Regions from separate parts of the Bradyrhizobium lupini genome, predicted to be linked through region 2. Evidence: predicted binding sites of a transcription regulator. Region 2 holds the regulator's gene; the other holds the start of a gene.
What was found. The regulator LexA, encoded in region 2, represses DNA repair genes until DNA is damaged. The targets are predictions, from matches to a motif close to TGTTCNNNNTGTGTTCNG.

Region 1 (16,043 bases), 1.6 Mb from region 2:
GACAACGGCCACCGCGTTCGGCAGCCTTTGGCTGTCGAGCCATCCCGGCACGTCCAGCATGGGCAAGCTGCTGGCGTTGTCGCTGGTGACGACGCTCGCCGCCGTGCTGCTGTTTCAGCCTGCCCTAATGGGCAAACCCCGCAATCTCAGGGAGTAGGCAGATGTCGCCGACCTGGTCGGCGGCGCCCTTCTGACCGGGTTTGGCGGTGCCGGCGGCCTTCGGGGCTGCGGGCGCAGGCTGCGCCACCGTAGCGCCGGTCGTTCCCGGGGCTTTCGGCGCCGCGCCGGTGGGCTTCGGCGCGCCCTTGGCCATGGCGTTGGCGGAGCTCAAGGGAATCGGGGGGCTGACCCGGGTCCAGGTCTCGCCACCGCACAGGAACCCCATCACGCAGCCCTTGATCTCGAGCTGGTCGGTGCCAACCGGCGTGATGGTTGCGCTGTAGAGCTGGCCGTCCTTGGCATTGTAGACCTGACCTTCCCATTGATCGGCGCCGGGCTTTTTCTTCATGTCGATCAGGGTCGCCATGCCCAGCGTGGGCCGGGTCTTTTTCGACGCGTCCGGATTGTTCTCGTCGCGGCCCCCGGGCTGTTTTTCCCAGGAAACCGCGCCCCACATGCTGCCATTGCATTGGGCGACACGAATGTTGGCGACGCCGTCGGCAACCCGCCAGTCGCCGGTCGGATCGGCCGCGAGCGCCGGGTTCAGGCAGGTGTAACCGCCAGCCAGTATTAGTCCGGTGTAAAGGGCTAAACGCATGATAGTTCCTTGGCAGTGCAACATGGTCTAAAGCTCTGCTTGCGAAGATGGTCCGAAAAAGGGCAAAAGGCCGCACAGACCGTTTTCAGCGACGTTCCGTTTTCAGTTGACGAGACGGCCCTCAACCGAAGTATGTAGCGGATGCACAGCCCAAATCCAGACATGTCTCAGCTGTTCGCGGACCGCCAGGCCCAGCGCAGCGCCCTGCATAATCGGCATCTGAACGAGCAGTTCGTTCGGGTTCTGAAGACCATCGGCTACGATGTCGGCTTCCAGAAGGGGCAGGGACAGTATCTCTACGACCGCGACGGGGCGCGCTATCTCGACCTCTTGTCCGGTTTTGGCGTGTTTGCGATCGGGCGCAATCATCCTGTCATGCGCGAGGCGCTCAAGAGCGTGCTCGATGCCGACCTGCCCAACCTCGTCCAGTTCGACGTCTCGGTGCTCGCCGGCGTGCTCGCCGAGCGGCTCCTGAAATACGTCCCCTATCTTGATAAGGCGTTCTTCGCCAATTCCGGCGCCGAATGCGTCGAAGCGGCGATCAAGTTCGCCCGCGGCGCCACCGGGCGTCCGGGGATCGTCTATTGTGCCCACGGCTATCACGGCCTGACCTATGGCGCGCTGTCGCTGACCGGTGATTCGAACTTCCGCACCGGCTTCGAGCCGCTGCTGCCGGGATGCACTTCGATCCCGTTCAACGATCTCGCCGCGCTCGAAAAGGCGCTGGCCTCGCGCGAGGTGGCGGCCTTCGTCGTCGAGCCAATCCAGGGCAAGGGCGTCAACATGCCCACCGACGAGTTCCTGCCGGGTGCAGCTGCGCTCTGCAAGAAATACGGCACGCTGTTCGTCGCCGACGAGATCCAGACCGGCATGGGCCGCACCGGCCGCTTCCTCGCGGTCGAGCACTGGAACGTCGAGCCCGACATGGTGCTGCTGTCGAAGTCGCTGTCCGGCGGCCATGTGCCGGTCGGCGCGGTGCTGACGCGCAAAAGCATCTTCGACAAGATATTCAACCAGATGGACCGCGCCGTCGTGCACGGCTCGACCTTCTCCAAGAACGACCTGGCGATGGCTGCGGGCATCGCCACGCTTGACATCATGGAGTCCGAGAAGCTGATCGAGTCCGCCGCCAAGCGCGGTGCCGAGCTGCGCCTCGCGCTCACGCGCATGGTGCCCGGCTACGAGCTGTTGAAGGAGGTCCGCGGCAAGGGCCTGATGATCGGCGTCGAGTTCGGTCCGCCGAAATCGCTGCGGCTGCGGGCGTCCTGGAACGTGCTGGAGGCAGCCAACAAGGGTCTGTTCTGCCAGCTCATCACCGTGCCGCTGTTCAAGGACCACAAGATCCTCACGCAAGTCGCCGGCCATGGCAGCCACACCATCAAGCTGTTGCCGCCGCTCACCATCACCGAGGAAGATTGCGGCTGGATCGAGCGCGCCTTCGACGACGTCATCGCCGGCAGCCACAAGGTCCCCGGCGCGATTTGGTCGCTCGGCAAGACGCTGGTGGACAATGCGGTGCGAAGGTCTGCGTAAGGCCTCTGCTGCGGCCTGATGTCGCGACGTGCGACCTGCTGAAGCAGTCCGTCTCCCGAAATTCCAAATCGACGCTTATTTTCCGGCATTGACCTGACCGGGAGAGGAGTGGGCGATGCCTTTGAGTGGCGGCTGTCATTGCGGCGCGATCCGTTATGAAGTGAACGGCGACATGATGGTGCATGCGCTCTGCCATTGCGCGGATTGCCGCCGTCACTCCGGGGCACCGATGGTTGGCTGGGCGATGTATTCGCTCAAGGCGGTCAAAGTCGTGCGCGGTCAGCCGAAGATCTATCAATCATCCGAGCATGGACGACGTCACTTCTGTGCCGATTGCGGCACGGGGCTGTTCTACATCAACGAAAACCTGATGCCTGATATCATCGATGTCCAGAGCGGCACCTATGATGACCCCGATGCCACGCCGGCGACGATGCACATTCAAGTCGCCGAGCGGATTGGCTGGATGGAGCGGGCTCACGAACTGCCCGTCTTCGAACGGTTTCCTCCGCTCGAATGACTGGATGCGCAGAGGCTAACCGTTCATCGCCGCCTCGAACTTGTCGACGAATTCGGCAAGCTCGTCTGCGCCGAGATCGCTGACGGCCCAGAAGCTCAGGCCGCGATTGCCCCAGCGCCGGCAGTTGAAGCCCTGCATGGTTTCGGTCTTGGGCGCGCGGTATTCCGCGTTCGATGTCTGCGACACGAACAGATTGACGACGTGCTGCCGGCGCTTGTAGACGACGGCACCGATGGCACGGGCGTCGATATAGTCGAGCCTGCCGCCGACCAGCGTAAAACCTTGCGCGGTGAGGTCGATCACGGGTGGGGCGACGTCGAGCTTGCCGTTGAACCACGGCTTCACCGTGTGCTGGTCGGTCGAGACCACGTCGATGAGATGGCCGGCCTGCAGCGAGCGAAGATGCGCGGAGACGACCTCCGACAGGATCCGCTGCTGGTCGTCCTGGCGCAGCACCAATGCGACGACGCCGGAGGCGGCGAGCGCGGAGACTGCCGAGCCCATCGCAAAGCCGCGCAGCACGGAGCGGCGGCTCGGCTGTTGATGCTGCGGCTGCGGCAGCGAGGCCTCGATACGCGCACGCAGACTCGCCGGTGCGGTGTAGCGCAAATCGGCGTCTGCGAGCACGCGCTGCATCTCGCGCTGCGCGGCGAACTCCGCAGCGCAGGCCGGGCAGCCGGCGATATGGGCTTCGACCTCGCGCGCGTGGCCGGCATCGAGCTCGTTGTCGAGCAGCGCGTGAAGCAGGATTCTTGCTTCGTCGCAGGTCATCTTGCTTGCTCCTCATCCGCCGTCCAGGCCGCGCGCAGCATGGCACGGGCGCGGGCGAGGCGGGACATCACAGTGCCGACGGGCACGCCGGCGGCCTCGGCGATTTCACGATAGGATAGGTTGTTGATCTCCCGCAGCACGAACGTTTCCTTGAACGGCTCGGCGAGCGCGTCGATCAGCTTGCGGATCGCGCCCGCATCGCGGCTGCGCAGCACTTCGGTTTCGGGGCTGGCCTCGGTCTCCTGCCAGATCGGCGTCTGCTCGGCAGCGCCGGGCGTATCCTCGATCGCGCTGTGCCTGTGTGCGCGCCGTGCATATTCGGCATTGCAGACGTTACGCAGGATCGCGAACAGCCAAGGCTTTATCGCCGGCCCGCGATAGCTGTCGAAATGCTTCAGCGAGCGCAGATAGCACTCCTGCACCGCGTCCTCGGCATCGGAGGGGTCACGCAAGAGATAGCGCGCGAGCGTGTAGACGTCGTCGAGATGGGGCAGCGCCGCCTCGCGGAAGCGTTGCGCCTTCTGCAAATCGTCGTTGGCGGGCATCGCTCCTCGCTTTGCCTCTTGTTCTGCTCGTTGCTTGGTTTCGTCGCTGTTCGTCTCGTCCCTATTCGTTTCGTCCCTGAGTGTGACCGAAGGCACACGGGCCCGGCCGGTGTGGGACCACCGGCCGGGCAAGACGTTGATGCCTTGGTTCGAGGTGTTACTCAACCTTGATCATCCCCGTCATGTGCGGGTGCAGAGAACAAAAATATTTGTAGTCGCCCGCATTGGTGAAGGTGAACGAGAACTTGTCGTCAGTGTCCAGGGTCTTGGACCTGAACTTCCCGGCCGACACCACGGTGTGGGGGATGTCGTCCCGGTTGGTCCAGGTCACGGTGGTGCCGACCTTGATCTTGAGCTCGGCCGGCTGGAAGACGAAATTGTCGATATGCACCTCCATGTCGTCGGCATGGGCGGTTGTGGCGGGTAACAGCATGGCCGCGGCCAAAGCAAGACCGAAGGCGACACCGAGGTCGCGGCGATTGAGAGTCTTCATTGTCAGCTTCCGTTAGTCCTGCATCAACTCTGGAGCGGCGTGTCGATGATCGCGAGCCGCTGCTCGTTCTGCTTGAAGTTGATGCTGGCAACGCCGAGCATCGCGCGGAGCTTTGCGTCCTCGACCTTCATCGGTCCGGGCGAGGGGGCAGCTCCCGGCGCCGGCTGCGGAAAGGCGGTGGAGCGTGCGGTGTGGAAGGTGACGTTGCCTTCGACCTTCTGCATCACCTGGTGAATGTGGCCATTGAGCACGGTGACCGAACCGAAGCCTTTCACCTGTTCCAGCGCGCGGGCGCCGTCCTCAGTGCCCCAGCCCCATTCGGGGTAGACGGTCCAGAGCGGGATGTGGGCGAACAGCACGATCGGCGTCGATTTCGACTTGCCGCGCAGATCGTCCTCGAGCCAGGCGAGCTGCTCGGCACCGAGATTGCCGAGGCCGCCGGCCTTGAGGTCGACGACATTGACGAGGCCGATGAAGTGCACGCCGCCGGCGTCGAACGAATACCAGCCTGCCCCCTTGGTACCGCGGCCGTAGCGCTCGCGATAAAACTTCACGTCCTCGTCGAGGAAATCATGCTCGCCGGGCACGTAGTGCACGTCGAGCTTGCTCTGCGAGATGATGCGATCGGCATTGTCGAACTCGGCGGCCTTGGAGAGATGCGTGATGTCGCCAGTGTGGATCATGAAGGACGGCTTGACCGGCATCGCGTTGATCTTGTTGACGGCTTCCTCCAGCGTGCCGAGCGCGTTGGGATTGGCCGGCTTGTCGAAGCCGACATGGCTGTCGCTGATCTGGAGGAAGGTCATTCCGGGCGCCGCCGCGGTCGCAGCCTGCGCGGAATCGATGATGCCGAGCGAGCGCGGGACGCCACCGGTGACGGTCCAGAGCACCCCGGTGCCCGCCCAGGTCATACATTCCAACACCTTGCGGCGGCTTAAGCCGTCCTCACCGTGATCGTGTCCGCTCATCGCGCAGCTCCACTCCGCCCGGAATTGGGCTTCGGAGATGTGATTGGGAGAGGAGGGGACTTATTCCCGGACGCGATGACGTTTTCGTGAGGTGGTTGGACGCGTAGCCCGTATGGAGCGTAGCGGAACACGGGACCAGACTTACGATACTCCCTGGATTTCGCTACGCCCGATCAAAGCTACGCATTCACTTTGCATCCTCCAAAATCATCGTCGCGCCTTTCTCGGCGATCATCGCGGTCGGCGTGTTGGTGTTGCCAGACGTGATGGTCGGCATGATCGAGGCATCGACAATGCGAAGGCTGCCGAGACCGTAGAAGCGCAGGCGTTCGTCGACCACCGCCATCGGATCATTTGCTGCGCCCATCTTCGCGGTACCGACGGGATGGAAGATGGTGGTGCCGATGTCGCCGGCGGCCTTGGCAAGAGAGGCATCGTCGTCGCCGACGGCGGGGCCGGGTAGATATTCGCTTGGGCGGTATTTTGCCAAGGCCTTCTGCTGCATCAGGCGGCGGGTGGTGCGGATGGCATCGGCGCCGACCTGACGGTCGTCGTCCGTTGAAAGATAATTCGGCGCGATGATGGGCTTCTCGTCCGGCGCCGCCGAACGCAGACGTACGGTGCCACGCGATGTCGGCTGGAGATTGCAGGCGCTCACCGTGATCGCGGGAAAGCGGTGCAGGGGATCGCCGAACTTGTCGAGCGACAGCGGTTGCACGTGGAACTGGATGTTGGCGCGTGCGCGCGTCGCATCGGAGCGGGTGAAGATGCCGAGCTGCGACGGCGCCATGGTCAACGGCCCGCGGCGGCGGAAGGCGTAGTCGAGGCCCATCAGGCCGCGTCGAACCAGGTTGTAATAGGTCTCGTTCAGTGTGCGCACGCCTTCGACCTTGTAGATCGCGCGCTGCTGCAGATGATCCTGCAGATTGCGGCCGACGCCGGGCTTGTCCATCACGATGTCGATGCCGAGCGGCGACAGCCAGTCGGCAGGTCCGATGCCGGAGCGATGCAGCACCTGTACCGAGCCAATCGCGCCTGCCGAGAGGACCACCTCGCGTTTCGCACGCGCCTCGATGATCTCGCCATTCTGGATGAAGCGCACGCCGACGGCGCGGCCCTGTTCGATGATCAGACGATCGACCAGCACATGCTTTTCGAGCCGCAGGTTCGGGCGGTTCAATACCGGCTTGAGAAAGCCGCGCGCCGACGACCAGCGCCGGCCGCGCTTCTGATTGACGTGGAAATAGCTGGTGCCTTCGTTGTCGCCGGTATTGAAATCCGGGATGCGCTTGATGCCCATCTCCTCGGCCGCATCGCCCACGGCATCGAGTATGTCCCAGGACAGCCGCGGCGCCTCGATGCGCCAGCCGCCGCCGGCGCCGTGATGCTCGCTTGCGCCGAGGAAGTGATCCTCGAGCCGTTTGAACAGCGGCAGCACGTCGTCATAACCCCAGCCGGTCATGCCGAGCTGGCGCCAGTGATCGTAATCGGCGGCCTGTCCACGCATCGAGATCATGGCGTTGATCGCCGAGGAGCCGCCGATCACCTTGCCACGGGGATAGGCGAGCGAGCGGCCGTTCAGGCCGGGCTCGGCCTCGGTCCTGAACATCCAGTCCGAGCGCGGATTGCCGATGGCGAAGAGATAGCCGACGGGAATGTGGAACCAGATCCAGTTGTCGTCGCCGCCGGCTTCGAGGAGGAGGACGCGATTGCTGGAATTGGCCGACAGCCGGTTGGCGACGATGCAGCCCGCCGTGCCGGCCCCAACGACAATATAGTCAAACTCACCTTCGAGCCGCCTTGGCATTCTGCTTCCACCCAATAGGCATTATGCCCAGGCTTGTCCCAGGCATCCACGCACTTTCCGTTCTAATAGTCAGACGTGGATGGCCGGGACAAGTCCGGCCATGACGGGAGGACAGAGCTACCCCAGATCCCCGCCAGTTGGGTGGACTGGTGCTTGCATGGTAGACAGGCCTGCATTTTCAACAAAGCTTGAGACCCTCCATGCCCATCGTGAACCGCGTCGCCGACCTTCAACCCGATATTCAGGCCTGGCGCCGGGACATCCACCAGCATCCGGAGCTGCTCTACGACGTCCACCGCACCGCAGCATTCGTCGCGGACCGCCTGCGCGAATTCGGCTGCGATGAGGTCGTGACGGGCATCGGCCAGACCGGCGTGGTCGGCGTGATCAAGGGCAGCAAGCCGGCCGGCGAGGGCCTCAAGGCCATCGGCCTGCGTGCCGACATGGATGCCCTGCCGGTCGAGGAACAGACCAACCTGCCTTACGCTTCGAAGACTCCCGGCAAGATGCACGCCTGCGGCCATGACGGCCACACCGCGATGCTGCTCGGTGCTGCGCGTTATCTCGCCGAGACCCGCAACTTCGCCGGCGATGCGGTGGTGATCTTCCAGCCGGCCGAGGAGGGCGGCGCGGGTGGCTTGGCCATGGTCAAGGACGGCACGATGGAGCGCTTCGGCATCGAGCAGGTCTACGGCATGCACAACGGTCCGGGCATTCCGGTGGGCTCGTTCGCGATCCGGCCGGGTCCGATCATGGCGGCGACCGATGAGGTCGATATCATGATCGAGGGCCTCGGCGGCCATGCCGCGCGGCCGCACAAATGTGTGGATTCCGTTCTGGTCGGTGCACAGGTGATCACGGCGCTGCAGTCGATCGTTGCGCGCAGCGTCGATCCGCTGGAATCGGCCGTGATTTCGATCTGCGAGTTCCACGCAGGCAATGCCCGTAACGTGATTCCACAAACCGCGACACTGAGGGGCACCATCCGCACGCTGTCGCCGGAGGTGCGCAAGCTGGTGGAGAAGCGCGTCCACGAGGTTGTGGCGGGCGTGGCGCAGATCACAGGCGCCAAGATCGATCTGCACTACAAGCGGAATTATCCCGTGGTGAACAATCACGCCGCGGAGACCGAGATCGCACGTCGCATCGCGGGGCAAGTTGCGGGCGAGGCCAATGTGCTCGAGATGTCGCCGCTGATGGGCGGCGAGGATTTCGCCTATATGCTGGAAGCGCGCCCCGGCGCCTTCATCTTCTGCGGCAACGGCGACAGCGCCGGCCTGCATCACCCCGCCTACAATTTCGACGACGACGCCATCGTTTACGGCACATCGTATTGGGTTAAGCTGGTCGAGGAATCGCTCGCGGCATCGTAAGGCCAAGCGCAAGATCAAGCCGAAAGCACAAACGAAAAAGGGCCCGCGCATCGCACGGGCCCTTTGTCTTCGAGTGACTGATCGGCTTCAGAAGATCCGCGAGAAGATCACGTACAGCGTGCCCGACAACAGGATAGCGACGGGCAAGGTCAGCACCCAGGCCATCACCATGTTCCTGATGGTGGCGACCTGGAGACCCGAACCGTTCGCGGCCATGGTGCCGGCGACGCCGGACGACAGCACGTGGGTGGTCGAGACCGGCAGGCCGAACGCGTCGGCGGCGCCGATCGTGGCGGCGGCGACGAGCTCGGCGGAGGCACCCTGCGCGTAGGTGAGATGGGTCTTGCCGATCTTCTCGCCGACGGTGACGACGATGCGCTTCCAGCCGATCATGGTGCCGAGACCGAGCGCGATCGCGACCGCGACCTTCACCCAGGTCGGGATGAACTTGGTCGCGCTGTCTAGCCCGCCTTTGTAGGCGTTCAAGGTCGCGACCTCTTCCTTGCTGAGGTCGTTTTCCTTGTCCTTCATCAGGAATCGGATCGCTTCCGAAGTCAGGTACATGTCGTTGCGGGTGTTGCCGACGACTTCCGCCGGCACCTTGTTCAGCGAACCGTATTTCGCGACCTGCTCGCCGACATCCTTCACCAGCGCTGACAGCGAAGGGTAGGTGCCTTCGCTGATGTGATGCGAGGTGACGTACTGCGTCACCGCAGGACGGGGATCGCCGATGATCGCATGGCCGGCGCCCTTGGCCGCAACCACCTTGGAGGCGGCATCCGAGACCTTCGCGAACTGGGCGACCTGCGACTCCGGCAATGCGCGGTTGAGCGCATAGGCTGTGGGCACGGTGCCGATCAGGATCAGCATGATCAGGCCCATGCCCTTCTGGCCGTCGTTCGAACCATGGGCGAAGCTGACGCCGGTGCAGGTCAGGATCAGCAGGCCGCGAATCCACATCGGCGGGGCTTTGTGACCCTCAGGGGCGGCATAGAGCGCCGGGTTCTTGATGATCAGCTTGAGCAGCAGAAGCAGGCCGGCGGCGCAGATGAAGCCGACCAGTGGCGACAACAGAAGCGCATAGCCGATCTCCGTAGCCTTGCCCCAGTCCACGCCCGAGGTGCCGTCGCGGCCGCGCATCAGCGCGTTCGCAACGCCGACCCGATGATCGAGCCGATCAGCGTGTGCGAGGAGGAGGCCGGCAGGCCGAAATACCAGGTGCCGAGGTTCCAAAGGATCGCGGCGATCAGCAGCGCGAACACCATCGCGAAACCGGCGCTGGAGCCGACCTGCAGGATCAGCTCGACCGGTAGCAGCGAGACGATGCCGAAGGCGACCGCGCCGGACGAGAGCAGCACGCCGAGAAAGTTGAAGAAACCCGACCACATCACCGCGACTTCGGCCGGCAGCGAATGGGTGTAGATCACGGTCGCTACCGCGTTGGCGGTGTCGTGGAAGCCGTTGACGAATTCGAAGCCGAGCGCGATCAGCAGCGCGACAAACAAGAGGATGTAGGGCAGATAGCTCGTGACCCGCGTGCCGGTCGCATCGACATCCGAATAGATGCTGTAGGCCACATAGAGCAGGCCCGCGGCGAGGATGCCGAAGAACAGGATCATCGTCAGCGGATTGAAGCCCTTGTCGAGATTTGGCCGCGAGGCCGGCTGGATCGGCGCGGGATCGGCTACCGCGCGGTCGAATGCAACATCGGTCATGTCTGGAGGCCCCTTAACTTTCTGTAGGGGCTATTGTCCGCGATGGATTTGAAGGCTGGATGACAGGCGAGGCATGAAAGGGGTTTTCCCGCCCGTATTCAGGCGGCGCGCGCGGCTTTCTTCTGCAACCCGGCGACGATCTTCAAATCTTCGACAAAGCGCCGATATTCCAGCACCTTGGCTTCCGGATCGGGCAGCCGCAGCAGATAGGACGGGTGCACCGTCACCAGCGCCTTGTGACCGTCGGGCAGGTCGATGAGCCGGCCGCGGTTCTTTCCGATCGGGGTGATCTTGCCGAACACGCTCTGCGCGGCGGTCGCGCCCATCGCGACGATGAGATCGGGCTGGATGACGGAGACCTCCCGCTCATACCACTGCCGGCAGGCCTTTATCTCCGGCGTATTCGGCTTCTGATGCAGGCGAATCTTGCCGCGCGGCACGAATTTGAAGTGTTTCACCGCGTTGGTGACATAGACCTTCTTGCGGTCGACGCCGGCCTCCTGCAGCGCCTTGTCGAGCATCTGGCCGGCTGGACCGACGAAGGGATGGCCGGCGAGGTCTTCCTTGTCGCCAGGTTGTTCGCCGACCAGCATGATATTGGCGGACTTCGGACCCTCGCCGAACACGGTCTGGGTGGCGTCCTTGTAGAGATGGCAGGCGCGGCAGTGGGCGGCCTCCTCGCGGAGCGCTTCGAGATCGTCGGCAGCGGTCTTGCGTTTCATCGGAGCCTCCGGCCGCTTTTGAGGCTTGTGCGGATCGGTTGGGGCATTGGCGATCATGGCGCCGGTCATGCGCTCGGCGTCCTCAATCAGGGGCTTAATGATCGAAGCCTCGGGCAGGTTCCTCCAATATTTCTTCGGCATCTCGGTCTGCATTGCCTTCACCTTCAGGCGGGCCGGATTGAAGATGCTGGCATAGTAGCGCCGCCAGGTTTCCTCCAGCCGGTCTTCGTTCGGCGCCTCGCTCTTGCCGACGCCGGACGTGAACGAGAGCGCGTGGCCATCCCAATGCGCGCACAAATCCGGCGTCAGGATCGACCAGGGCATATCGGCGAAGCGCTTGGCGAAGAACGGCGCGGCGAGCTCGACGATATGATGCTCCGGCTCGAACCAGGCGACGTAGTGTGCTTCGCGTTCCCTGCCGATCTCGCGGAAGCGCACGAAGGCATGCATCTTGTGCTCGTCGCGGTAGACCGCCTTTGCCATGGCCGTGACTTGCGCGACATCGAGATCGGTCGCGACCTCGATGAGGTCGTGATTGTCGTTCAGCCGAAACAGCAGGCGATAGAGGATCGCGAAACGCTCGGGATCGCGATGCAGGATCGCGGCCTTGGCGAGCTCGACGAATTTTGCTGGCACGTTGAAGGTGCTATCGCCACCGGCCGGCAGCGGAGACGGCGAGGGTGGCGCGAACAGCTCCGCTTCGCCGCCCTGCACGGTCCAGGTGACATCGACCGGTTTCATTTGGTGAAGCACGAGGCTACGCGCGGCTTTGCGCCAGCCGTCGAAATCGGTTTCGTTCTCGAGGGTGATGTACTGCATCAGAAGCCAAATCCCAGTTGTGTGGCCTTCGGCTTGAACCGTTCGATCAGCCGTGCCTCGTCGAGGCGGTGCGGCGCGGGCCGGTGATCGCTCAGCACGATGAACGGCAGCGCTTTGTTCCGGGGCACATGCAGCCGCGCGAGATCGGCGACGCGGATGGTGGTCGTGCGGCGCGCCGCGATGATGCGCTCGACCGCCTTGGTGCCGAAGCCCGGCACGCGCAACAATTCCTCGCGGCTGGCCCGGTTGACGTCGAGCGGGAAGCGGTCGCGGTGGCGCAGCGCCCAGGCGAGTTTTGGATCGATGTCGAGCGGCAGCATCGCACTGTCGTCGACGATCTCGCCGACGTCGAAGCCGTAGAACCGCATCAGCCAGTCGGCCTGGTAGAGTCGGTGCTCGCGCAGCAGGGCGGCGCGCGCAGAGGCAGCGCGCGGCTGGCATCGGGGATCGGGCTGAACGCGGAATAATAGACGCGCCTCAGCCTGTATGAACTGTAGAGATTGGCGCTGGTGTGGAGGATAGTGTGGTCGGAGGCCGCGTCGGCGCCGACGATCATCTGCGTGCTTTGGCCGGCCGGTGCGAAGCGCTGCGGCTTGGCTTTCGTCTTCGCGCTACGGCTTTCCTCGGCCTCGTCCAGCTTCAGCCGCAGTCGGCCCATTGTGCGGCGGATCGCGCGCACGTCCTTCTCGGGCGCGAATTGCTGCAGGCTCGTCTCCTGCGGCATCTCGATGTTGATAGAGAGACGGTCGGCATATTTGCCGGCCTCGGAGATCAATGTATCGTCGGCCTCGGGGATTGTTTTGAGATGGATGTAGCCACGGAAGTGATGCTCCTCGCGCAGTTTGCGCGCGACGCTTACCACCTGCTCCATGGTGTAGTCGGGGTTGCGGATGATGCCGGAGGAGAGAAACAGTCCTTCGATGTAATTGCGCCGGTAGAAGTCGAGCGTCAGCTTGACGACTTCGTCGATGGTGAAGCGGGCGCGTGGCACGTTGGAAGAGGCCCGGTTGACGCAATAGAGGCAGTCGTAATTGCAGGCGTTGGTCAGCAGCACCTTGAGCAGCGAGATACAGCGACCGTCCGGCGCGTAGGAATGGCAAATGCCCATGCCGGGCGCGGTCGATCCCATGCCCTTGCCGTCGCTGGAATCCCGCCTCTCGGTGCCGCTGGAGGCGCAAGACGCGTCGTACTTGGCGGCGTCGGCCAGGATTTCCAGCTTGCGTTGCACGTCCATATTGGATCCCTTTGATTCAGCTCATGAATCCCAAGGCCCGCCAATTCGATTGACTCCTGGGGCGTCGTTAGCTTTATATTAGAACATATCATGAACAAATGAGCTAGCCGCTGGTTCTCTTTTTGAGAGCCACCGGCAATCACTCCTGAGGAGCGGCGTATATGAGCGGCGCACGAACAAGCGCGCTTGCAGCCTTGCGCGGCCAGATCGAGCGCATCGAGACGGCGGAGGTCGTGCATCATCGCGACCGTGTCGCGCTCGGCCATCGCGAGGCCGACAGCGCGCTAAAGGGCGGGCTCGCACGCGCGGCAATCCACGAGGTATTTTGCGAAGGACGTCAGGGCGCGGCCGCGACCGGCTTTGTCACCGGACTTGCGGGGCGCATGACGGCACGCAAACCGCTGCTGTGGGTGCGGCAGGATTTTTCAGAAATTGAAACCGGTGCGCTGTCGATGAGCGGGCTCACCGAGATCGGTCTCGATCCGCGCCGTATGGTGATGGTGCGCGCCGCCGACGTGGAGAGTGCGTTGCGCACGTCGGCCGATGCGCTCGCCTGCGACGCGCTGGGCGCCGTCGTGCTCGAGCTCTGGGGTGAGACCAGGCAGTTCGATCTTGTGGCGAGCCGCAAGCTGACGCTGGCTGCGCAGTCTTCCGGTGTCACCGGCTTGCTGCTGCGGATGGCCGCACAACCTTTGCCATCGACCGCGGAGACCAGATGGATGCTGCGCGCGGCGCATTCGCCGCCGGGCGCGATGTGGAGCGCCTGGGGCGCGCCGCGCTTCGATGCCGAGCTCTTGCGCAATCGTCATGGCCCGTGCGGCCGGTGGATCATGGAATGGAAATGTGATGAGTGCCAGTTCTCTGAATCGTCGACGTATCCTCAGCCTGTGGCTGCCGCGCCTGCCTATCGACCGGATCCAGCGGTTCTTCGGCAACGTCGGACTGCATAAAAACAATGAGCCCAGCATCGTCGTCGCCAAGGACAGCAACGCGCTGGTGATCCATGCGCTGGACGAGGCCGCCGAGCGCCTCGGGCTGCATATCGGCCAGCCCTTGGCCAATGCCCGGGCGATGTGTCCGGATCTAAAGGTGTTCGATGCCGATGCCGTGGCCGATGCCAAGACGATCGGCGACATCGCCGACTGGTGCGACCGCTTCACGCCGCTGGTGGCGCTCGATCCGCCGCACGGGCTGTTCCTCGACATCACCGGCTGCGCGCATCTGTTCGGCGGCGAGGCTACGCTGTTGCAAACCCTTGTCCGTGCCCTCGATCGCCAGGGCTTTGCCGTCAGCGCGGCGATCGCCGGCACCTCGGTCTGCGCGCGCACGCTGACGCGGCAGGCATCCGGTAGCATCGTTGCCAATGGCGGGGAGGCGGCGGCAATCAGCCGGTTTCCAGTGTCCGCGCTTGGTGCGGGTGAGGCCATCAGCACCGGCCTGCGCCGCGCCGGCCTGAAAACCATCGGCGATGTCGCCTCGCGCACGCCGAGCGAAATCACGGCGCGGTTCGGTGCGCGGTTCTCCACGCTGCTTGCGCACGCGCTGGGACAGGGCGATGCGCCGATCAATCCACGAAAGCCGCTGCCCGATTACATCGTAGAGAAACGCTTTGCCGAGCCGATCGCGACCGACACCATGATCGCGATGACGCTGTCGCGCCTCGCCGACACGCTGATCGCGTCGATGGAGAAGCAGGGCAAGGGCGCGCGACGGTTAGAAGCCACATTCTTCCGTACCGACGGCGCGGTGCGCGCCATCATGGTCGAAACCGGACGTCCCGTGACGCGGAGCGCGGTCGTCGACCGGCTGTTCCGCGAGCGTCTCGATGCACTCGCCGATCCCCTCGATCCCGGCTTCGGCTTCGACATGGTGCGGCTGTCGGCAAGCCGCACCGAGATCGTGGTGCAGGAGCAGCGCGATCTCGACGCCCATGTCCACGACAATGACGAGCTTGCCGCGCTGATCGACCGCATCGCCGCGCGCATCGGCGGAAAGCGCGTCGTCGTGCACCTGCCTGAGGATACCCATATCCCTGAATGTGCGGTGCTGGCGGCGCCTGCCCAGCATCATCTCGCCGTGGCCATGCAGGCCGAATGGCCCGCGCGCACCGAGGGTGAGCCGCCGCTGCGTCCGTTGCGGTTGTTCGACAAGCCTGAGCCGATCAATGTGCCGTTCGCGACCGTGCCCGACGGGCCGCCGCATCAATTCACCTGGCGCCGCGCGCAGCATGCGGTGGTGCGGGTGGAGGGCCCCGAGCGCATCGCCATGGAATGGTGGCGGCAGGACGGCAAGCAACTGACACGGGATTATTTTCGTATCGAGGATGCCGAAGGCCTACGCTTCTGGATCTTTCGCGACGGTCTTTACGAGGGGGAGTGCTTCGACGACGACGGCAAGCCCGCTCCTCCCGGTTGGTATGTGCACGGTCTCTTCGCATGAACACGCCCGCTTATGCCGAGATCGGCATCACCACGAATTTCTCCTTCCTGCGCGGCGGCTCGGATCCGCGCGACTATGTACACCAGGCCAGCATCCTGGGCATTCCCGCGATCGGCATTGCCGATCACAACACGCTCGCCGGTGTGGTGCGTGCCTACAAGGAGCTCGACAATGACAAGGTGCTGCACAAGCCGAAGCTTCTGATCGGCACCCGCATCGTCTTCATCGACGGCACGCCGGATATCCTGGTCTATCCGTGTGACCGCGCCGCCTATGGCCGGCTGTGCCAGCTTCTCACCCGGGGCAAGCGCGGCGACGACATCACGCGGATCGCGAAGGGCGAATGC
Region 2 (16,043 bases):
CCCTGCCCTCACCCATATCGGCGCCTCCGGCGAGGCGCGGATGGTTGACGTGTCGGACAAGCCCGCCAGCGAGCGGCTCGCGGTCGCGGAAGGACGCGTCGTCATGACCAGGGCGACGCTTGACCTGATCGTGTCCGGCAACGCCAAGAAGGGCGACGTGCTCGGCACCGCCCGCATCGCCGGCATCATGGCCGCCAAGCGCACCGCGGAGCTGATCCCGCTCTGCCATCCGCTCGCGCTGTCGAAGGTGACGGTCGAGATCGAGCCAGACGCAACGCTGCCGGGCTGCCTCGTCCGCGCCAGCGTGAAGGTCACGGGCCCGACCGGCGTCGAGATGGAAGCGCTCACCGCCGTCTCGGTCGCCTGCCTCACCATCTACGACATGATCAAGGCGGTGGAGCGCGGCGTGCGCATCGAAGGCATCCATCTGGTCGAGAAGCTCGGCGGCAAGTCCGGCCATTACCGCGTCTGATTGCGGCTGCTACTTCAACGACGCGCTGATCGACCCGAATTTTGAATTGAGCTTGCTGCCCAGGCCGTCCACCACGGCGACGATCGCGAGCGCAATCAGCCCATACTCGATCGCATATTGATTGCTTTTGCGAGGGTCCCTTCACGGCCCATTAACCCAGCTTGCTAACTTCGCCTCCACTCCGTTCCCGTAAACCAACGGATGTTTCCGGGGCCAAGAATTGACCCTGGCGTGTGCACGACAACGATCGATCATGATGACGGGATTCGGCAGTCGCCTTTTTGACCAGGCCTTCGTGCGCAGCGGACCGATCCGCTGGCTGGTGGTGGGCGGCACGCTGTTGATCGCTGCGATCGCCGTCGGCGCGACGCTGATGGCGCAGAATTTCCGCGAACGTGCGCTGCGCAGCTCCGGGCGCGAGCTGGAAAACACCGTGCTGATGCTGGCCCATCATTTCGACCAGCAATTGCAGGATTTCGCGGTCATCCAGAAGGATTTCGTCGACTACGTCCGCGCAAGCGGCATCACCAGTGCGGCGGACTATCGCAAGCGCCTCGCCGGCCAGGACCTCCACCGGATGCTGCGTTCGAAGATCGAGGCACTGCCCTACATGGGCGGCGTCAATATCATCGATGCCGAAGGCAATTTGATCAATTCGTCGGCGGCATGGCCGGCCCCGAACGTGAACGTTGCCGATCGCGCCTATTTCCAGACCTTCCGGTACGATCCCGACGCTCCCGACGTCCTGATCGAGCCACTCTACAGTCGCATCTCCGGCGCATGGACCATCCTGATCGTGCGCAAGGTCGTCGGACCGAACGGCGAATTCATGGGTGTGGTCGGACGCGGCATTGAGCCGGCAAACTTCGAAAAATTCTTCGAGTCCGCCGTGCTCGGCGAAAGCACGACGATCTCGATGCTGCACCGGGACGGCACGATGCTCGCCCGTTATCCCCATTCCAGTGAATTGATGGGACGGAATTTCAAGAACGGTCCGTTCGCGCATCAAAGGGTTTTCGGGCTCGACCATTTTACCGGCCGCTTCATGAGCCCCGTCGACGGCGAGGACCGGCTGATTTCCTCACATGCCCTGCCTCACTTCCCGATCCTGATGATGGCCACCACGACGCGCGCGACGGCCCTGACGGACTGGCGCGAGCAGATCGGCATCCTGATCTCGGTCGCGGCCTCTTCCGCGCTCGCCATCGCGGGCGTGTTGATCGCGATCGTTCGCAAGCTCCTGGAGCAGCATCGTCTTTCGCGGGAACGGCTGACGCTGGAAAAGCAGCGTCTCGACCGCGCCGTCAACAACATGACCCAGGGCCTGCTGCTGTTCGACGCCTCGCAGCAGCTCGTGATCTGCAATCAGCGCTACATCGAGATGTACGGGCTGTCGGCCGAAATCGTGAGACCCGGCTGCAGCTTTCACGACATCATTGCACACCGCAAAGCCACCGGCTCGTTCACCGGCGATGCGGACCAGTATGTCGCACGGGTCCTGCGCGACGTCCACGTGCGCAATTCCATGGTGGTCGAGACCTCCGACGGTCGCTCGATCCAGATCGTGAACGAACCGCTCACGGATGGCGGCTGGGTGGCGACGCATGAGGACATCACGGAGCGCCGGCGTATCGAGGAGCGCATCACCCATCTCGCTCATTACGACGCACTGACCGACCTGCCCAACCGCACCATGTTCCACGAGCATCTGCGTCAGGAACTCGATCTCGTCGCCGGCGGCGAACAACTCGCGGTGCACTACATCGACATCGACGAGTTCAAGGGCGTCAACGACGCGCTCGGGCATCTCGTCGGCGACGAGCTCCTGAAGTCGGTCGCGCAGAGCCTCCACCGCTGTGCGGGGCCGGCGGACTTCGTGGCGCGCCTCGGCGGCGACGAATTTGCCATCGTCCAGAGCGCGGTGACATCGCCGGATCAGGTCAGCGAGCTCGTCGCGCGGGTGTTTGAGGCCATCCGGGCGCCGTTCGACTGCATGGGGCATCATCTTGCCACCGACGCCAGCATCGGCATCGCGCTGGCGCCGCAACATGGAACGGCGCTGGACCAGATCCTGAAGAACGCGGACATGGCGATGTACGCCGCCAAAGCCGCGGGGCGCCGCACCTATCGCTTTTTCGAGTCGGAGATGGACGCCAAGATCCACGAGCGGCGGCAGCTCGAGATCGACCTGCGCCACGCCATCGCTCAAGGCGGGCTCGAAGGCGGCCTTGAGGTGTATTACCAGCCCTGCCTCAGCCTGAAGGACGACCGCATCACCGGCTGCGAGGCGCTGGTGCGCTGGCGCCATCCCGAGCGCGGCATGGTCTCGCCGGCGGAGTTCATCCCGATCGCCGAGGACACCGGCCTGATCAACGAGATCGGCGAATGGGTGCTGGCGACCGCCTGCCGGGATGCGGCGAACTGGCCCGACGACATCCGCCTCGCCGTCAACGTCTCGCCGGTGCAATTCAAGAGCGGCACGCTGGCGCTGAAGATCATGGCGGCGCTTGCCGCCTCCAATTTGTCGGCGAGCCGGCTCGAGCTCGAAATCACCGAGGCGGTGCTGATCCGCGACGACGACACGGCGCTTGCGATCCTGCATCAACTCCGCGCCATCGGCGTCCGCATCGCGCTGGACGATTTCGGCACCGGCTACTCCTCGCTAAGCTATCTGCACCGCTTCCCGTTCGACAAGATCAAGATCGACCGCTGCTTCGTCAACGACATCGCCGGCCCCGACGGCTCCGCCAGCATCGTGCAGGCGGTCGTCAATCTCGCGGCCGCCCGCCGCATGACCACCACGGCCGAGGGCGTCGAGACCGAGGAGCAGCAGCGGTTGCTGCGCGCGCTCGGCTGCTCCGAGATGCAGGGCTATCTGTTCAGCGCCGCAAAGCCCGCCGACAAGGTGCTGGAGCTGTTCGCAGCTCATCGCAGCCGTCTCGCCCGGCGCGGCGGCAACGAAGGCCGCCGCCGCGAGGCAAGCTAGTTCGGACCTCGTGGTCGGCGCAGCGGCATTCCCAGAAGCTCTCCTCGATACACACGACGCAGGTGTCGCGGAGGTCATGCAATTGCTGGAGTTGCGGGTTCATCCCGGCGGCGAGGTCTGGTCGAGCGCGACCGCGCCCGCCGCTGGGCCGAGCGCGATGGCTGCTACGAGGCCACCTTCGCGGCCATGAACCCGAGCTGACACAGCGTCCCGAAACAAGTTCGCCCGGGAACGACTATCCGCTCCCGGGCGATCAACACCTTACCGTCGCGAGCGCCTAGTTCGGCACTGCAGCCTTCGACGCCGGCTTGGCGGCGACCGCATTCGCGGTTTGGCCGTGCAGGAAGTCGTAGGCCGTATGCAGGGCCTTGTCGTCTTTCGCTTCCGGTGGGACATAGGACTGCGACCCGGTCTGCTCGGTGCCGTCGGCTGCCTGGAGATGACCGCGCATCTGGGACTCCGCCATGGTGTCCATCCGGCCCTTCAGCTCGGGCGGCACGTCTTGGAGGATCTCGATGTCGGGCGCGATGCCCTGGGCCTGGATCGAGCGGCCCGAGGGCGTGTAGTAGCGCGCCGTGGTCAGCGCCAGCGCGCCGTTGCCGGTGCCGAGCGGAATGATGGTCTGCACCGAGCCCTTGCCGAACGAGCGCGTGCCGATCAGCGTCGCGCGCTTGTGGTCATGCAGCGCGCCGGCCACGATTTCCGAGGCTGAGGCGGAGCCGCCGTTGACAAGAACCACCAGCGGCTTGCCCTTGGTGAGGTCGCCACCATGGGCGGTAAAGCGCTGGGTCTCTTCCGGATTGCGGCCGCGAGTCGAGACGACCTCGCCACGCTGCAGGAACGCGCTCGACACCGACACGGCCTGGTCGAGCAATCCGCCCGGATTGTTGCGCAGGTCCATCACGTAGCCTACCAGCTTCTCCGGCGGAACCTCCTTGGTGATCGATGCGATCGCCTTCTTCAGGCCATCGGTGGTCTGCTCGTTGAACGAGGTGACGCGGATATAGCCGATATCCCCGTTCTCGACGTGGAAGCGCACGGGACGCACATGGATGATCTCGCGCTTGATCGCGACGTCGAGCGGGGCGTCGGCGCCCTTGCGCACGATCGTGAGCTTGGTCTGGGTCTCGACCGGCCCCTTCATCTTGTTGACGGCCTGCTCGAGCGTCATGCCCTGCACGGCATCGCCGTCGATCTTGCTGATGAGGTCGCCCGACATGATGCCGGCCTTGGATGCCGGCGTGTCGTCGATCGGCGAGACGACCTTGACCAGCCCCTCCTCCATCGTGACCTCGATGCCGAGCCCGCCGAACTCGCCGGAGGTGGTCTCCTGCATCTCGGTCCAGGCCTTGTCGTTCATGTAGCGCGAGTGCGGATCGAGCGAGGTCACCATGCCGGTGATCGCGCCTTCGATCAGCTTGGCATTGTCAGGCTTCTCGACATAGCTCGCCTTCACCCGCTCGAACACTTCGCCGAACAGATTGAGCTTGGAATAGGCGTCATCCGCGCTCGCTGCCGCCCGTGCCGCCCAAACGCCGCCGTGCGGACTGGCTACCAAAAGGGTCAGACACGCTCCGGTGAGCGCGCCCAGTGGAAACAGCAGGGTTTTCCGCATGGATAGGCTGGCCTTTTTGCTTCGCGGTTCGGTGGGCTGGGAGCCGCCATGCAAATGGCGATCCAGCCTGCTTCTCACAATACCATTCTGGTTTCTTCAAGGCCGGGATGCCACGCCGGCGGGTACACCGTAAAAATCGGTTGGTCCGGACCCAAACTTTCGGCAACGTTGCAGGACCGGTTCGTGCGCAGCGGGGGTCGGCCGGCCGGCCCGCGCCTCGCAGCCATGCCATTTTAGGATGGTTTTGGCGCCCCGGACGGGTTAGGCGATCAGGGAAGGCTTCAAATTCTCGGGAGGATAACAATGAACGAAGCACCCCGCATCCAACCGGAAAGGAACGTCGAGCTCGGCGCCAGCACCGAGCCGTTCCAGAATCTGCATGAATTCATCCGGAAAGCCCGCGCCAACCTCAACCAGAATGCATGGGACTATATCGTCGGCGCGGCCGAGACCGAGACCACGATGCGTCGCAACCGCATGGCGCTGGACGAGATCGCTTTCCGCCCGCGCGTGCTGCGCGATGTTCGCAAGGTTACAGGTTCGGTCGAACAGTTCGGCCGCAAGATGCGCCTGCCCGTGGTCCTCGCCCCGGTCGGCGCGCTCCAGATCTTCGATCCGGATGGTGCGGCGAGCGTGGCACGCGCCTGCGGCACTTTCGGTGCGGCGCACATGCTCAGTTCGGTGTCCGAGCCCGGCCTAGAAAAGACCGCCGAAGCTGCGTCCGACGCGCTGCGGCTCTACCAGCTCTATGTGCGCGGCGATGACGCCTTCGTCGCCGACGTCGTCAGCCGGGCCGAGAAGAACGCCTACGCCGCCTTCTGCCTGACCGTCGACACCGCCCACTACAGCCGCCGCGAACGTGACATCGCCAAGCGCTACGTTCGCGAGAGCCGCTTGCGCGCCACCGGGGGCGATTACCAGAAGGGTCTGGAGTGGCGGACGGTGAAGATGATCAAGGACAAGTTCAAGATCCCGCTGATCCTCAAGGGCATCGCGACGCCGGAGGACGCGCTGATCGCGATCGATCACGGCGTCGAATGGATCTACGTCTCCAACCATGGCGGCCGTCAGCTCGATCACGGTCGCGGCGCCATGCACGTGCTGCCCGAGATCGTCGACGCCGTGAACGGCCGCGCCAAGATCATGGTCGATGGCGGTGTCTGTCGCGGCACCGACATCGTCAAGGCGATCGCGGCGGGCGCCGACCTCGTCGGCATCGGCCGGCTGCAATGCTGGGCGCTGGCGGCGGCCGGCGAAGCCGGCGTGGCGCGCATGCTGGAACTGCTCGAGGACGAAGTGCTGCGCTGCCTCGGCCTCTTGGGTGCGACCTCGTTCGCCGAGGTCAACAAATCCTGCCTGCACCAGGCGACCGCAACCAACGCGCCGAGTGTGTTCAGCGCGTTTCCGCTGTTCGACCACGAGCCGTATCGATACTGAGTGAAAGGACGCAGGTGACATCGCTCTCTCCCGGCAGCGCGGATGCGCTCCTGTTCGATCTCGGCCGCGTCGTGCTCGATATCGATTTCTCCAAGGCGATCGCCTGCTGGGCGGGACATGCCGGCTGCAAGCCCGAAGCCATCGTCGCGCGCTATGTGCGGGACAGCGAAGCCTATCGGTTGCACGAGATGGGGAAGATCAGCGATGAGGACTATTTCGCCTCATTGCGAGCCTCGCTCGGAATCGGCATTTCGGATGCGCAGTTCCTGGAAGGCTGGAACGCGATTTTCGCCGGCGAAATGCCTGACATCGCCGAGCTGCTGCCGCGCGCAGCGAAACAGATGCCGCTCTATGCTTTCTCCAACACCAACCGGCCGCACGTGGACCATTTCTCGAGGGAATATGCCGACCTCCTCGGCCATTTCCGCGAGCTGTATTTGTCGTCCAGCATCGGCCTGCGCAAACCGGATGCGGAGGCCTTCGACCACGTCGTTGCGGCGATCGGCGTGCCCGCCGGGCGCATCGTGTTCTTCGACGATCTTGCCGAAAACATCGAGGGAGCGCGCGCGCGCGGCTTGACGGCGGTGCATGTGACCTCGCCGCGTGACGTCGGGAACGCATTGAAGGCATTGGGCATTTGACGACGGTCCGTTGTCGCGAAACCCACGACGGCACGGCCCGACGGACCAATTTTGAAAAATTGAGGAACCGGATCACTTTGTACATTTTTATACAGAGTTCCGGGAACGGAATACCGCCTTCCGGACTCTTAGAGTCCGTTGGGACTTCTACGGACGGATGCATCATCGTGCTGGGCAAAACCTACCTCACCAAGCAGGCCTCTCTTCTTCTTGAATTCGCGAGGACAACTTCAGATTCGGACCTTTCCGCCAAGCTTGTGAGCAAGGCCGCCGACCTGAAATCCCAAGCCGACCCGCTGCCCGACAAGGATCAGGGATCCAAGGCGCCCGACGTAACTCCCGGGCAGGCAGGGAGCTGATCGATTCAGGCCATGGCGCGTTCTCGCCTTGCCATGATTTTCGTCGCTTCCATGACCACTCTCCTGCCGATCTGTGACCTCCTTCGGATCATGCCGCGACGCGCTTGATCCTGCCTTCCGGAACAATGTGAAGGGGCGGGATGACTGTGCCTGCTCAGCCGCTTTTGCCTCTGCGCCTGCGCTCGGCTAGAAGACGTGCGGAACATTCGCCCGAACGTGCCGAGCAGGAGTTTTCGCCGTGGCCTTGATGCCGGTTTCTGACGCGCTTGCCGCGGTGCTGGCGGGTGCAGAGCCGCTGCCGGAAGAAATGATTTCCCTCGACGAGGCCTACCATCGCGTGCTCGCGCGTGACGTCGTGGCGCGGCGCACGCAGCCGCCGCAGGCGATGTCGGCGATGGACGGCTACGCGGTGCGCGCGGCCGATGCCGCGACGATCGATTCGGAGCTCACCGTCATCGGCGAAGTCGCAGCGGGCCGACCGTTCGAGGGGACGGTCGGAGCCGGCGAGGCCGTGCGGATCTTCACCGGCGGCGTCGTTCCCTTTGGCGCGGACGCCGTCGTGATCCAGGAGGACACGGTCGCCGCCGGCAAGCGGATCACGATCAAGGAAGCCGCAATCGCCGGCCGGCACATCCGCCCCGCCGGCGTCGATTTCCGCGAGGGCGACGTGCTCCTGCGCAAGGAAGCCGTTTGACCGAGCGAGACCTCGCGCTCGCCGCCGGGATGGATCATCCGCACCTTGCCGTTGTCAGGCGTCCGAAAGTCGCGATTCTCGCCACCGGCGACGAGCTGGTGATGCCGGGCACCACGCCCGGCCACGGCCAGATCGTCTATTCCAACGGCTACGCCCTGCACGCGCTCGCCCGCAGCGAGGGCGCCGAGACCATCGACCTCGGTATTGCCGCCGACACGCTGGAGGCGACCACCGCCGGCATCCGCCGCGCCCGCGAGAGCGGCGCCGACGTCCTGATCACGACCGGCGGCGCATCGGTCGGCGACCACGATCTGGTCCAGCAGGCACTGCGGGACGAAGGCATCGCGATGGCGTTCTGGAAGATCGCGATGCGGCCAGGCAAGCCAATGATGCACGGGCGACTCGGCGCAATGGGTGTGATCGGCCTGCCGGGCAATCCCGTATCGTCCTACGTGTGCGCTTTCCTGTTCATGGTGCCGCTGATTCGCGCCCTGTCGGGCCGTTCAGTGATTCACCATCGCCGTGAACGCGCCGTGCTCGGCCGCGACGTCGGCGCCAACGACCAGCGCGAGGACTATCTGCGCGCGCATCTTGAGGAGCGTGACGATGGCACACGCGTCGTTGTTCCCGTCAATCATCAGGACTCTTCGCTGCTTGCAGATCTCGCTGCAGCACAGGTACTTCTCGTCCGCGCACCATTCGCGCCGAAGGCCGAAGCCGGCACGGCTTGCGAAGTGTTGCGGCTCCCCGTCTGAGCGCCCCCGCAACGCGCGTTCCGCGCACTTTGCTCTGTTCACGGTAAATTAAGCAGTTGCGGAACATGTATCGAACATATAGTGTCTGTTCATGATTTGTTTCGAGCATGCAGCGGCTTATGGCCGAATTCAGCGTCTCGGAATCGGACGACATCAACCGGGGGACTTTGGTCGAGATGTTAACGCGCAAACAATACGAGCTTCTGCGGTTCATCAGTGAACGTCTGAAGGAAAGCGGCGTGCCGCCCTCCTTCGACGAGATGAAGGATGCGCTCGATCTGCGCTCGAAGTCGGGCATCCATCGCCTGATCACGGCGCTCGAGGAGCGTGGCTTCATCCGACGCCTGCCCAACCGCGCCCGTGCGATTGAAGTCATCAAGCTGCCGGAGCTCCAGGCAGCCGCTGGCAGCCGCCGCGGCTTCACGCCGAGCGTCATCGAGGGCAATCTCGGCAAGGTGCGTGCGAGCGCGAGCCTGCCCGCTGACGAGGGCGAACGTCCCGTCGCGGTGCCGGTGATGGGCCGCATCGCGGCCGGCACGCCGATCGAGGCGTTGCAGACCCGCAGCCATACTATCAGCGTACCGCCTGACATGCTCGGCTCGGGCGAGCATTACGCGCTGGAAGTGCGCGGCGACTCGATGGTCGAAGCCGGCATTCTCGACGGCGACATGGCCCTGATCCAGCGCAACGAGAGCGCCGATACCGGCGACATCGTGGTGGCGCTGATCGACGACGAGGAAGCGACGCTGAAGCGCTTCCGCCGTCGCGGCGCCTCGATCGCGCTCGAGCCCGCCAACGCGGCCTATGAGGTCCGCATCCTGCCGCCCAACCGGGTGAAGATTCAGGGCAAGCTGATCGGGCTTTACCGGAAGTACTGATACCGGGAGTCTTTCTATCGGCAGTACTTCATATCGGAAGCACTTCATGCCGGAGGTGCTTGGCGCCTCGCGCGCTTCCGATCGGCATCGCCGGTCAGAGATTGGAGCGGATCATCGTCCGCTCCGGCTGGATAGCCTTTCTGGTTCTGCACAGACTATCCGGCCCCTCCTCCAACGCTGGCTCCTCGCCACGCCGACGAAGCAGCACCGCTTCAAGCAGCACCGCTTCGCGGCTCGGTTGTTCGAGGAAACAGCGACCAGCGGTCAAGTTCGGCCGTTGCAGCCAAGTTGGCAATGTTCGCGTACGCGCCTCCCGAATGCATCGCGGCGAGCTTTGTTCCTATTGAATTCGGGAAAGATAATGTGATCGCGGCTTGCGGAAGCCAGCCGCAGATTTGCCCACAACCAAGCAGAGCGTTCGTGCTTCCACTCTGATAGAGGCCTGCGCCTCGATAAGAGACGCGGGTTGCTATCCCAGCATGAGGAGCACCCGATGTGTGACTACAGCCTACATGCCGTCGCGTCGCGCCCCGCCGAAGTCGGCGAGACGATCGTCACGACAAGCTTCCGCGGCACCTCGACGCGCGGCTTCGCCTCTGCAGCCGATCCGTCTGTTGCCGTCTGCCTGCTGCCGGGGACGGAGCTCGCCTTCGCCGACGACGTCCGCTACGACAATCGCTGGATCTGGACGCGCACCATCAATTCCCGCGTGGGCAAGTTCGGCAAGATCGATCCGCACGTTCCCGACCGCCATCATGATGCGATCGAATTCCCCGACGGCAAATACGTGCTGGTGACGCAGCTCGTCGAAGGCCAGCGCGCGACGGTGCTGCAACTGCCGGTGACTCAGTCGGTCACCGAGCGCGAGCACAAGGCGCAGATCACCGCCGACAGGCAGCCGACCGTCACGCACCTGCCGATCGGCTGACAGAGCCGCCCTCCGGCTACGAAGTCGGAGGTCAGGATTGAATCGCCATCGCCGGCCGTGGCCGGCGAGATGGTGTGGTTTGCACCCCGCAGATCCGAACGGACGCACCGAACCACTGCGTTGCTCCGCACCATCAGATCAATCGTCGGCTTGCAGATCGGTGTCCGCCGGCGTTGCGTCCTTGATGCGAGGCGCGGTCGACTTTGGCGCGAGGCTGCCGTCGAAATCACCCTCGCCGGCGCCGGCCGGCAACCAGGGGCGGCTCGTGCCTCTCGCCCTCACTGCCTGAACCACAAAACCGTCACCACGCTGCGTCAGCGCCAGCGCGCTCTGGCTGGCGAGCCGCTGCCGATCGACCACCATCGCCGCGCAATCGGGCGGCGCGGGACGTCGTCACCACCAGGGCGGCCCGACTGCAATCGTCTGCGAGAGCGTCGACGCGCAGTGCCAGCGCGACCAGCCTCCCGTCGGCCAGTGGCGTCACGCAGCCGGATTCGTCGCAGGACACGCCATCGGCAAGCGAGGCTCTGCCCGCATCGCGCGGATCGGCGTCGGCAGCGAGCCATTCCTTGAGCAGAAAGCTGTCCTTGTTCGTCCTGATCAGGTGCAGATATCCGTCCCTGCCCCGCACCGCGACGCTGGCGCCATCCCCGGCAATCAGGATGTCGGGCTGCCGCGCCGACAGTCCCCAGAGGATCGCTGCCAGCAGCACCAGGGCGCCGGACCAGCGCAGCGGCGTGCGCAACAAGCCGAGCACAATGATTCCCAGGCTCGCCGCGATCAGCGGCGCGATCCCGAACGCCGGGATGCGGCCCACCGCGCCCGGCAAGGACGCGACCCAGCGCGAGACCGCGACCATCCACTCGATGCCAATCCCCATCACCCACCAGAACACGCTGTCCAGCCCGAACGGCGCAGCAAGCAGCCCCAACAGCCCCGCCGGCATCACCAGCGCAGAGACCACCGGCATCGCGCCGAGATTGGCGAGCACGCCGAACGGCGTGACACGGTGGAAATGAAAGGCGGCATAGGGCGTGGTCGCAAGTCCCGCAATCAGCGAAGCCATGAACAGCATCGCAATCTCGCGCCCACCCCACATCGCAATGCGCGCAGTCGCCGAATTGTCCGGCGAGGCAAACAAATTGGGCATGCCGATCTGCACCAGTGCGACCAAGCCGAGCGTTGCCGCAAACGACATCTGAAAACTCGGATGCACCAGCGCTTCCGGCGCGACCGCCAGCACGATCAGCGCAGCCACAGCAAGCGTGCGGAAGGTGATGGCGCGGCGATCGACCATCACCGCGATCAGCACCACCGCCGTCATGAAGAACGACCTTTGCGTGGCGACCTCCGCGCCCGACAGCAGCAGGTAGAACGCAGCGGCGACCAGCGCGGCGGCGGCCGACCATTTCTTGATGGCGAAGCCGGCCGCCAATCCGGGGATCAGAGCGAGCAGCGCGCGCACCGCGAAGAACACGACGCCGGCAACGACGGCCATGTGATAACCGGAGATCGAGAGCACGTGGCCGAGGCCGGAGATGAACATCGCATCGTTGACGGGCGTGGTGATCGCATCGCGCCGCCCGGTGAGCAGCGCGGTCGCGATCGCCCGATTGTCGCCGTCGAGCGTCGCCCGGATGCGGGCATCGATCGCATCGCGCAGGCCTTGCATGAAGGCCGCGTAACGCAGCCGTAAGCCGCCGGTCTCAGGCGGCGACGCCACCGTGATGGCGCCCATCGCGAAGCCGGAGGCGCCGATGCCCTGGAAGAACATGTCACGCGAAAAGTCGTAGCTGCCGGGCCGCACCGGCGCGAGTGGCGGCATCAGCCGTGCCTTCAGCTGAACGAAGCTACCGACCTCCGGCGCGGTGCCCTTGCGGACCGACAGGCGCACGCGCTCGAGCCTGACGTCGCTGCGCTGCGCCTCCATCGCCGTGACGCGCAGCACGAAACGATCGGTACGCTCGCGGATGTCGCGAGCCTCGACGAAGCCCGACAACGACACCGAATAGAGCGCCCTTGCCAGCACCGGGTGGGCGATGCGCGCCGTCTTCCAGGTTGCGACGGCAAAGCCGGCCGCGACCGCCGCGATCATGATGGCCGGGGCGAACAGCCGGCTCCGCCGCAACAGAGCCGCGCCAAGCAGGAGCGCGATGGCGGTCGTGGCAACGACCCACAGCACCGGCTCATGATCGGCAGAGAAATAAAGCGCGATGCCGCAGCCAAACGCGACGGGCACCCACGGCAACAGCCGCCCGGCGCCCGCCTCGGCGCGCAGCCAGGCGCGGAGGGTCTCGGCCAGCGATGTCCAGAGGTCGAGGCCTGCAGGCGCGAGGCCGCCCGCGGACGCGGCGCGGCCCGCGGGCCACGTCCCCGCGATCCCCTGCGATCGTACCGGCCGGCCCGGCTCGGCCATTCCCTGCACTCGATGATACGCAACGAAGCCAGAAGCTACCGGAACGTGCAGGTGGGCGGATAGCGGTACGGATCAGGAACGAAGGGGCGCGGCCGCTACTTTTCCTCTTCCATCGTCACGGCCACATCCGCCTTGGCCGACAGCCTGACCTTGTTGCCCTCGATATCGGCGACGAGGCCCTTGTCGATGAAGTGATGATGGCCCTTGTGGCTGCCCTCGCCGCTGTCCTTCTTGGTCAGCTTGATGCGATTGCCTTCGACCTTGTCGACGGTGCCGATGTGGACGCCGTCGGCGCCGATCACTTCCATATGCTCTGCGATGTTCTGCATGGTGGGTTCCTTGTTGGACCCACCCCAACGCGCGGGGAGCACGTTCGTTCTCTCACGAGAATGACGAAGCCGTGTGCCCGCTCGTCAGATCAGCGGCGCCTGCGACGAAGCATGGTGATTGACGATCTTCCACTCGCCGTCCTCGCGCATGATGACCCAGCTCATCTTGACCGAGAAATCGGGGCGTTCGCCGGCGAGATCGAACGAGATGGTCGCGGCCATATTGATCAGATCAGGACCTGCCTGCGCCGCCGTCACCTCGGAAAACACCGCGCTCGGCTTGCGCCAGCGCGGCAGGCCGTTGAAATAGTCTGCGACGCCGGCCCTGCCCCGGTAGAGCTTTGGGTTGGAGCCGAAGAAGAAGGCATTCCTCGCATAGAGCGATGAGAGCGCGGCCGCATCGAGCGTGGCGAAGCCGGCGCGCCATTTCGCGATGATGCCGGAAACGATAGCGTCGGCTTCGTTGCTCATTGTGGTCTCGCAGCTCTTTTCAGCCTTTGGCAACTTCCTTCGCGAACGTGTCGCGCAGACCGATAGTCCTGGAAAATACCGGTCTGTCGGACGTCGAGTCCTTGTCGCGCACGAAATAGCCCTGGCGCTCGAACTGCATCGGCTCGGTCGAATTGCTTTCCGCGACCGATGCCTCGACGCGGGCATTAGCGAGAATTTCCAGTGACTGCGGATTGAGGTCGGCGGCGAAGTTCGAGGCGTCCGGGCTCGGTTTGGCAAACAGCTGATTGTAGATGCGGATTTCCGCGGGCACGGATGTCGCCGCCGGCAGCCAGTGCATGGTGGCCTTGACCTTGCGGCCATCGGGCGCGTTGCCGCCCTTGGTCGCGGGATCGTAGGTGCAGCGCAGCTCCACCACCTCGCCGGCATCGTTCTTGATCACGCCGGTGCACTTGACGAAATAGGCGTAGCGCAGCCGCACCTCGTTGCCCGGCGACAGACGGAAGAACTTTTTCGGCGGGTTCTCCATGAAGTCGTCCTGCTCGATATAGAGCTCACGACCGAACGTGATCTTGCGGGTGCCGGCGGAGGGATCATCCGGATGGTTGATCGCCTCGAGCTCCTCGGTCTGCCCCTCGGGATAATTCTCGATCACGACCTTGAGCGGCTTAAGCACCGCCATGCGCCGCTGCGACGTGCGGTTCAATTCCTCGCGGATGCAGAATTCCAGCATGCCGACGTCGACCACGCTATTGGCTTTCGCAACGCCGATGCGCTTGACGAATTCGCGAAGCGCGGCCGGCGGCACGCCGCGGCGGCGCATGCCCGCCATGGTGGGCATGCGCGGGTCGTCCCAGCCCGCGACATGGCCCTCGCGGACGAGCTGGGTCAGCACACGCTTGGACAGCAGCGTGTAGGTCAGGTTCAGCCGCGCGAATTCGTACTGGTGCGGCTTCGAGGGCACCGGCAGCTTCTCGATGAACCAGTCGTAGAGCGGCCGATGGTCCTCGAACTCCAGCGTGCAGATCGAGTGCGTGATGCCTTCGATGGCATCCGACTGGCCGTGGGCATAGTCGTAGCTTGGATAGATGCTCCACTTGGTCCCGGTGCGCGGATGGTGCGCATGCAGGATGCGGTACAGCACGGGGTCGCGCAGATTGATGTTGCCCGCACCCATGTCGATCTTGGCCCGCAGCACGCGCGCGCCGTTCGGGAATTCGCCCGCCTTCATGCGACGGAACAGGTCGAGGTTTTCATCCACGGTGCGATCGCGGAACGGCGAGTTCTTGCCGGGCTCGGTCAGCGTGCCGCGCGCGAGACGAATCTGCTCCTGGGTCTGGTCATCGACATAGGCGAGCCCGTCGCGGATCAGCTGCTCCGCCCATTCGTAGAGGCGGTCGAAATAGTCCGAAGCGAAGAACAGGTTCTTGCCCCAGTCGAAGCCGAGCCAGCGCACGTCGGCCTGGATGGAATCGATATATTCCTGCTCTTCCTTGACCGGATTGGTGTCGTCGAAGCGCAGATGGCAACGGCCCGGAAACTCTTGGGCGATGCCGAAATTGAGCGCGATCGACTTGGCGTGGCCGATATGGAGATAACCGTTCGGCTCCGGCGGGAACCGGGTCACGATCTCCTTGTATTTGGCCTGCTCGAGGTCGGCCTGGATGATGTCACGAATGAAATCGCGCCCAACCTCGTTCGCCACCGGTTCTGTCATTACGAAAATCCTGTAGGGAAATCAGCGGCCCTTCTGCCAAATTCCCTTGGCTGAGCCAAGGGCTTAGGCAAGGTCTCAAGCAACCCCTGGCGGTCCGCTGCCGGGCTTTAGTTATGCTCCGGTCCTGTTATATACCACCGCCTCCAATGCATAGGCCCTGCCAAGAATGACCTCTCCCGTCGTCACCCGTTTCGCTCCTTCGCCGACCGGCTTCCTCCATATCGGGGCGCGCGCACGGCGCTGTTCAACTGGCTCTATGCGAAGAAGCACGGCGGCAAGATGCTGCTCCGGATCGAGGACACCGACCGGGAGCGCTCCACCGAGGCCGCGATCGGCGCCATCCTCGACGGCCTGAAATGGCTGGAG

Region 1: the regulator LexA is predicted to act here: its motif matches at 13,337-13,354, upstream of AB3L03_RS06590 (ImuA family protein).

What each region holds. Positions count from the first base shown of each region.
Region 1 covers NZ_CP162553.1:1,311,513-1,327,555, reverse strand. The annotation lists gene AB3L03_RS06655 (MMPL family transporter) at 1-157, shown strand, start outside; gene AB3L03_RS06650 (DUF2147 domain-containing protein) at 125-757, opposite strand; gene hpnO (aminobacteriohopanetriol synthase HpnO) at 899-2,290, shown strand; gene AB3L03_RS06640 (GFA family protein) at 2,406-2,810, shown strand; gene AB3L03_RS06635 (anti-sigma factor) at 2,826-3,581, opposite strand; gene AB3L03_RS06630 (sigma-70 family RNA polymerase sigma factor) at 3,578-4,126, opposite strand; gene AB3L03_RS06625 (cupredoxin family copper-binding protein) at 4,284-4,619, opposite strand; gene AB3L03_RS06620 (metallophosphoesterase) at 4,643-5,587, opposite strand; gene AB3L03_RS06615 (GMC family oxidoreductase) at 5,775-7,394, opposite strand; gene AB3L03_RS06610 (M20 aminoacylase family protein) at 7,595-8,767, shown strand; partial or broken gene AB3L03_RS06605 (inorganic phosphate transporter) at 8,855-10,482, opposite strand; gene AB3L03_RS06600 (UdgX family uracil-DNA binding protein) at 10,581-12,023, opposite strand; partial or broken gene AB3L03_RS06595 (putative DNA modification/repair radical SAM protein) at 12,023-13,257, opposite strand; gene AB3L03_RS06590 (ImuA family protein) at 13,419-14,207, shown strand; gene AB3L03_RS06585 (DNA polymerase Y family protein) at 14,104-15,696, shown strand; gene AB3L03_RS06580 (error-prone DNA polymerase) at 15,693-16,043, shown strand, end outside.
Region 2 covers NZ_CP162553.1:7,548,238-7,564,280, reverse strand. The annotation lists gene moaC (cyclic pyranopterin monophosphate synthase MoaC) at 1-472, shown strand, start outside; gene AB3L03_RS36390 (Flp family type IVb pilin) at 482-583, opposite strand; gene AB3L03_RS36385 (EAL domain-containing protein) at 726-3,458, shown strand; gene AB3L03_RS36380 (S41 family peptidase) at 3,736-5,073, opposite strand; gene AB3L03_RS36375 (alpha-hydroxy acid oxidase) at 5,377-6,510, shown strand; gene AB3L03_RS36370 (HAD family phosphatase) at 6,525-7,151, shown strand; gene AB3L03_RS36365 (hypothetical protein) at 7,319-7,510, shown strand; partial or broken gene glp (gephyrin-like molybdotransferase Glp) at 7,749-8,959, shown strand; gene lexA (transcriptional repressor LexA) at 9,136-9,837, shown strand; gene AB3L03_RS36350 (hypothetical protein) at 10,331-10,765, shown strand; partial or broken gene AB3L03_RS36345 (ComEC/Rec2 family competence protein) at 10,904-13,181, opposite strand; gene AB3L03_RS36340 (DUF2171 domain-containing protein) at 13,277-13,510, opposite strand; gene AB3L03_RS36335 (nuclear transport factor 2 family protein) at 13,595-13,981, opposite strand; gene AB3L03_RS36330 (glutamine--tRNA ligase/YqeY domain fusion protein) at 14,001-15,677, opposite strand; partial or broken gene gltX (glutamate--tRNA ligase) at 15,844-16,043, shown strand, end outside.